3 regions of the Sphingomonas qilianensis genome follow, and region 1 is predicted to be linked to each of the others. Evidence: predicted binding sites of a transcription regulator. Region 1 holds the regulator's gene; each other region holds the start of a gene.
The links. The regulator LexA, encoded in region 1, represses DNA repair genes until DNA is damaged. The targets are predictions, from matches to a motif close to GTTCCNCNCTTGTTCT.
Positions count from the first base shown of each region.

Region 2: uvrA (excinuclease ABC subunit UvrA) is a predicted target of LexA. The motif match lies at 1,266-1,281, and genes of this name have one in related genera.
Region 3: ABC969_RS14300 (ATP-dependent helicase) is a predicted target of LexA. The motif match lies at 1,294-1,309, and genes of this name have one in related genera.

Region 1 is NZ_JBDIMF010000003.1:175,286-177,552, reverse strand. It holds gene ABC969_RS09610 (molybdopterin molybdotransferase MoeA) at 1-741, shown strand, start outside; gene lexA (transcriptional repressor LexA) at 796-1,497, shown strand; gene ABC969_RS09600 (ComEC/Rec2 family competence protein) at 1,598-2,267, opposite strand, start outside.
Region 2 is NZ_JBDIMF010000005.1:82,955-85,221, reverse strand. It holds gene ABC969_RS12100 (SapC family protein) at 1-558, shown strand, start outside; gene ABC969_RS12095 (cytochrome b) at 564-1,121, shown strand; gene uvrA (excinuclease ABC subunit UvrA) at 1,289-2,267, shown strand, end outside.
Region 3 is NZ_JBDIMF010000006.1:234,735-237,001, forward strand. It holds gene ABC969_RS14300 (ATP-dependent helicase) at 1-1,290, opposite strand, end outside; gene ABC969_RS14305 (hypothetical protein) at 1,702-2,001, shown strand; gene ABC969_RS14310 (hypothetical protein) at 2,064-2,267, shown strand, end outside.

The DNA of each region.
Region 1 (2,267 bases):
GGCGAGCGGCTTACGCCCGCCCGCCTCGCCGTCACCGCGATCGGCGGCCATGGCGTGCTGCCCGTCGCCCGGCGGCTGCGCGTAGCGATCGCCGCCACCGGCGATGAGCTGGTCCCCGCCGGGCGCGATCTCGCCCCCGGCCAGCTCCCCGAATCCAACGGGCTGATGCTCGCCGCGATGCTGGCCGCGCTCCCCGTCGAGGTGATCGATCTCGGCATCATCCCCGACGACCTCGCGATCATGACCGCCGCCTTTGCCGGGATCGATGCGGATATTCTCGTGACGACCGGTGGCGCCTCGGTCGGCGATCACGATCTCGTCCGCCCCGCGCTCGACGCCGCCGGCGGCAGCCTCGATTTCTGGAAGATCGCGCTGCGCCCCGGCAAGCCGATGATGGCCGGCCGGCTGGGTGGCGCGGTCGTGCTCGGCCTGCCCGGCAACCCTGTCTCCGCCTTCGTCACCGCGCAGCTCTTTCTGCTGCCGTTGATCGCCATGATGTCCGGTGCGCGCGATCCGCTGCCGACCACCATCGCCGCGCCGCTCGGCGAGCCGCTCCCCGCCAACGACCACCGCACCGATTATCTGCGCGGCGAATTGCGCGACGGGCAGGCTTTCGCCTCGACCATCCAGGACAGTTCGATGCTGCGCACGCTGGCCCGCGCTACCTGCCTGATCCTGCGCCCGCCGCAGGCGGCGGCAGCGCAAATTGGCGACTCGGCGGAAATCCTTATCCTGGCTTGACTTGATGGAAACTGTTCCATAAAGGTTCCGCGTCTGTTCTGACGGAGGAACGCAATGCTAACGCGCAAGCAGCACGAGCTTATCTGCTTCATCAGTGATCGCCTGGAGGAAACCGGCGTGTCGCCCTCGTTCGAGGAAATGAAGGATGCGCTCGATCTCAAATCCAAGTCGGGCGTGCACCGCCTGATCAGCGCGCTCGAAGAACGTCAGTTCATCCGTCGCCTGCCCAATCGCGCGCGCGCGCTTGAAGTGCTCAAGATGCCCGAGCGCGGGGATGTGGTGAAGCTGACCAGGAAGACGGCCGCGCCAATGTCGCCGGCAATGTCGCCAGCGTCTCAACTTTCTCAACATTCGCGCCCCGAACCGGCCAACGACGTGATCGAAATTCCGTTGCACGGCCGCATCGCTGCCGGTCTGCCGATCGAGGCGTTCGAGAGTAGTGCAATGCTTTCGGTGCCCGCAGCCTTGCTCGGCAAGGGCGATCATTATGCGCTCGAAGTGTCGGGCGATTCGATGGTCGAGGCCGGCATTCTGGATGGCGATTACGCGCTGATCCGTCGGCAGGACGTGGCCCGCGATGGCGAGATCGTCGTCGCGCTGATCGAGGATGCCGAGGCGACGCTCAAATATTTCCGTCGCGAAGGTGCCATGGTCCGGCTCGATCCCGCCAACCGCGCTTACGATCCCCAGCGTTACGCGCCGCAGCAGGTCCGTGTGCAGGGCAAGCTCGCCGGATTGCTGCGCCGCTACGACTAACCTTCGCCTAGCTTTCCGAGTTTCGCGCTTTCCTGGCGGAGGCCGGGCCCCAGAAGTGGCGGACGCGGTAATTGGCAAAGGCCGGGTCACTTTAGTGATGCTACCGGACCCCGGTCCGCGCCGGGCGAGTGCCTTTGAAAAGGTGGTTTTGTTTTAGGGAGGGCGGGAGCCGCCACGGATGCCGATCCCCCGGCGCCCGCACCGTCCGCACCATGCCGTGCGCCAACGCGATCGCCACGCCCCCGGTGCGCGCCAGCATCGGCCGATCCAGGGTCAGCCATCGCGCCGAACACCCCCGCGGCAGACGCCGCTCGCTGACCACGATATCGGCGTCGCGACACGCCGCGAGCAGTTCCCGCACCGGCACGAGATAAGCACTCCGCGTCGCCAGAACCCGCCACCGCCGCCCGCCGGCCACCCGCTCGATCAGACACAGATCCCGCGTGCACCGCGCCTCCGGCTGCTCGGCGAGCAGCAACGGCGCGCCATCCACCCCGCCATTCTCCGCCAGCATATCCGAGGTGTAGTCCCCCACCCGGTCGCGCAGCATCGCCAGCCCGCCCTCCGCCGTGCGCACCGCAACATGCCGTCCGTCGCCGGTCACCAGCAGGTCCGGCGACGGTGCCACCAGCGCCCAGCCCAGCCCCACCAGCAGCGGCGCCAGCCCCAACCGTCGCCACCGTGTCCGCCACAAGGCGAGCCACAAGCCACCCGCTACCATCAGCCCAAACGCGGCCGCGGGCATCGCCGGCAACGCGGCAACCGACCCC
Region 2 (2,267 bases), on a different contig from region 1:
ATGGGCATGAACGAGGGCGTCAACGTGTTCTTTGACGATGAAGGCCGGCTCAACGATCCGACGATCTATCTGCCCGCTTATATCCGCCGCTATCCCTATCTGCTCGCCAAGCTGCGCCCCGATGCGCAGGAATTGTCGCTGTGCTTCGATCCCACCACCGAAACGCTCGGCGCGTTCGAGGATGGCCGCCCGCTGTTCGAGGATGGCAAACCGACCGAAATTGTGACTAATATCCTGAGCTTCAACGAGTCGTTCGAGGAAGCCGGCGCGCGCACCGGCAATTTCATGAACGATATCAAGGAAATGGGCTTGCTCATGGATGGCGAGATCTCGATCCAGCCGGATGGCGCAGCACAACCGTTCATCTATCGCGGCTTCCAGATGATCAACGAAGAGAAGCTTGCTGATCTTCGCGGTGATCAGCTGCGCAAGATTCACAAGAACGGCATGCTGCCGCTGATCTATGCGCATCTCTTTTCGCTGTCGCTGATGCGCGACGTGTTCGGCCGCCAGATGGCGCAGGGCAAGCTGCCCACGCCCGAACTGCAGCTGCAGTAGGCGCGATGGCCGGCGCGCTGCTCCATGCCGAACGCTACCACCGCGTAGCGATCTGGTTTCACTGGAGCATCGCGCTGTTCGTGCTCGCCAATCTGGCGCTCGGGCTGCTGCACGAAAATCTGTTCGATGGGCTCGGCTGGGTCATGCCGGTGCACAAGTCGATCGGGCTCACCGTGCTGGCGCTTACGCTCGGGCGTATCGCCTGGCGCCTCACGCATCGCCCGCCGCCGTATTCGACGGGCATCGCGCCGTGGGAGCGGACGGTCGCGGGGGGCACGCATTTCCTGTTCTACGCGTTGATGCTGGCCTTGCCGCTCAGCGGCTGGGCGATGGTCTCGGGCGCGGCCAAGCGCCGCCCGCTCGATTTCTTCGGTCTGTTCGACGTGCCATACCTGCCGGTCGGCCCGTCGGTCGGCAGCGCCGCGGGCAACGCGCACGGTCTGCTCGGCTGGGTCATGCTGGCGCTGGTCGTGCTCCACGTCGCCGCCGCGCTGCGCCATCACTACGTGCTGCGCGATGCCGTGCTCGGCCGCATGGTCCCCGGCCTGCGCGGCCGCGGCTAGGAATAGCACTCCCCCACCGTCAGCAGCGGCATGACCGCCAATTGCGCTGACGATATTTCATCATCAGTCGGCTGCGAGACGGTCTTGCGCCGCGCTGGCGAAAGCCGCGCACCGTCCCTATTTGCAAGGACTAGCCTCGAAATCAGAACAGAAGTAGAACTCCCGGCATGCTGACTCATATCTCCGTGCGCGGCGCGCGCGAACATAACCTCAAGGATGTCTCGATCGACATCCCGCGCGATACGCTCACGGTGATCACCGGCCTCTCCGGCAGCGGCAAATCGAGCCTCGCCTTCGATACCATCTATGCCGAGGGTCAGCGCCGCTACGTCGAATCCTTGAGCGCCTATGCCCGCCAGTTCCTCGAGCTGATGCAGAAGCCCGATGTCGATCATATCGAGGGCCTGTCGCCCGCCATCTCGATCGAGCAGAAGACCACCAGCCGCAATCCGCGCTCGACCGTCGCGACGGTCACCGAGATCTACGATTACATGCGACTGCTGTGGGCGCGTGTCGGTATCCCGTACAGCCCCGCCACCGGCCTGCCGATCGCCGCGCAGACCGTCAGCCAGATGGTCGATCGCGTCCTGGCGCTGCCCGAGGGTACGCGGCTGTATCTGCTCGCCCCGGTCGTGCGCGGCCGCAAGGGCGAGTATAAGAAGGAGCTGCTCGAATGGCAGAAGGCCGGCTTCACCCGCGTGCGCATCGACGGCGAGATTTACGAGATCGACGAGGCGCCGGCGATCGACAAGAAATACAAGCATGACATCGAGGTGGTGGTCGATCGCCTGGTGGTGGGCGAGGGCGTCGCCACGCGCCTGGCGGAGAGCTTCGAGGCGGCGCTGAAGCTGGCGGAAGGCCTCGCTTATGTCGATCCGGCCGATCCGGTCGAGGCGCATACGCCCAAGCAGGAAGTGCTCGGCGACAATGCGCCGCCGGGGCGCATCGTGTTCAGCGAGAAGTTCGCCTGCCCGATCAGCGGTTTCACCATCGCCGAGATCGAACCGCGCCTCTTCTCGTTCAACGCCCCGCAAGGCGCGTGCCCGGCCTGCGACGGTCTGGGCGAAAAGATGCTGTTCGACGCCGATCTCGTCGTCCCCAATCACGCGCTCAGCATCAGGAAGGGCGCGGTGTTCCCCTGGGCCA
Region 3 (2,267 bases), on a different contig from region 1:
GTCGCCGAGGCCGCGCTTGGGCACGTTGACGATGCGTTCGAAGGCAAGATCATCGGCCGGCTGCGCGACGATGCGCAGATAGGCCAGCGCATCGCGGATTTCCGCGCGTTCATAGAAACGGAAGCCGCCGACGATGCGATAGGGCAGGCCGATCGAGATGAAGCGATCCTCGAACTCGCGCGTCTGATGCTGCGCGCGGACCAGGATGGCCATGTCGTCGAGGCTCTTGCCGGCGCGTTTGCAGCTTTCGATCTCGTCGCCGACGCGGCGCGCTTCCTCGGGCCCGTCCCACACGCCGAGCACCTTGACCTTCTCGCCGACATCGAGCTCGGTCCACAGCTGCTTGCCGAGCCGGCCGCTATTGTTGGCGATCACGCCCGAGGCCGCCCCCAGGATGTGCGGCGTGGAGCGATAATTCTGCTCCAGCCGGATGACCTTGGCGCCAGGGAAATCCTTTTCGAATTTCAGGATATTCTCGACCTGTGCGCCGCGCCATGAATAGATCGACTGGTCGTCGTCGCCGACGCAGCAGATGTTCTTGCGTTCCTGCGCGAGCAGCCGGAGCCAAAGATACTGGACGCTGTTGGTGTCCTGATATTCGTCCACCATGATATATTTGAAGCGCTGCTGATAGTCGGCCAGCACGGCGCGATCGGTTTTCAGGATGACCAGCATGTGCAGCAGCAGATCGCCGAAATCGCATGCGTTGAGCGTCTTGAGCCGGTCCTGATACGCGGCATACATCTCGCCACCGCGGCCATTGGCGTAGAGCTCGCTCTCGCCGGCATCGATATCGGCGGGGACCAGGCCTTTATTCTTCCAGCCGTCGATCAGCCCGGCCAGCGCGCGCGCGGGCCAGCGTTTCTCGTCGAGATCGGCGGCGAGGATCAATTGCTTCAGCAGGCGCAACTGATCGTCGGTATCAAGGATACTGAAGTTGCTTTGCAGCCCGACCAGTTCGGCGTGGCGGCGCAGCATCTTGGCGCCGATCGCGTGGAACGTGCCGAGCCAGGGCATGCCCTCGACCACATCACCGACAAGATTGCCGACGCGGTGCTTCATCTCGCGCGCCGCCTTGTTGGTAAAGGTGACGCTGAGAATTTCGGACGGCCAGGCTTTTTTGGTGAACAGCAGATGGCCCAGCCGCGCCGTGAGCGCCGCAGTCTTGCCGGTGCCGGCGCCGGCGAGCACGAGCACCGGGCCCTCGGTGGTCAGCACGGCCTCGCGCTGGGGATCATTGAGCCCGCGGAGATAGGGCGGATCTTGTGGGGAGGGCGCGGGGAGGGACATTCGTGAACAGGTAGGGAACGAGGGCGGCTAGGGCAACCGCATCGTGCGCGTGGCGGCCCGCAACAACAACGGCCCGACACGCATGCCGGGCCGCGGCAGTCCAGGGAGCAAACCTGACAGCAGATATCTAAGTCCTACTCTATCAGTAGGGTATAAACTCTCCCTTTGCGGGGCGGTAGTCTGGCTTGGGATACTGGGCGGCGGCGCTGGTGGTCTGGGAGCGGGGAAGACGGGCGGCAATCTTGTACAAATAGAACAATCTGCACCACGCCAAACAATACCTGAAACGTAGTATAGAATACAACGAATAAGTTTATATCGTGTAACTCTAATGAAGAGTGATAGTCGCGCTTGACTCTTCATGTAGAAGAGATGGATAATGCGGATATAAAATTCGGAGGGAGAGTCGAAGTGGCTGTGGAGCACAAAGGTGCTAAGCTTGTCGCCGTACGGGATTTGCCGACGATCGTTGAGGCTGCGGTGAAAGCCGCGGGCGTACGTACCGAAGGCATGGAGTCGCTGGTGACAAGATGGGAGTTGGCCGGCATCGTTGTGAAGGACTTCAGCGAGGGCCAGAAATTTTCCACCGCGATTGCCCGGCAGGTTAGTGAACACGGGATCGAGGCGTCGCCGGCAGTGCTGCAGATCGATGATCACATTCTTGCCGGATTTTTCGAACGCGGTGCCCTTCCGCAGTTCCGCAACATCTAGGGCGGGACGGCGCGATGGGCGAGATAGAACGCCCCTTGTCCTGCCCCAGCGGACAACCCGATATGGCCGAGGCGCGCGTCTTCGGGGTGGTCGCCGGTACGCTGGCGGAACCGCGCATCGCGTATCTGAAGCAGCGCGCCGAGATCACGCCTGAACTGCGCGACAGTCTGGGAGAGATCGATCCAACTTTGGTGTTCCGCTATTCAGGTCGGTGCGAGAATGCGCGGTGCGGGCAGTTTGCCGACGGCCAATGCGGTCTGGGCCAG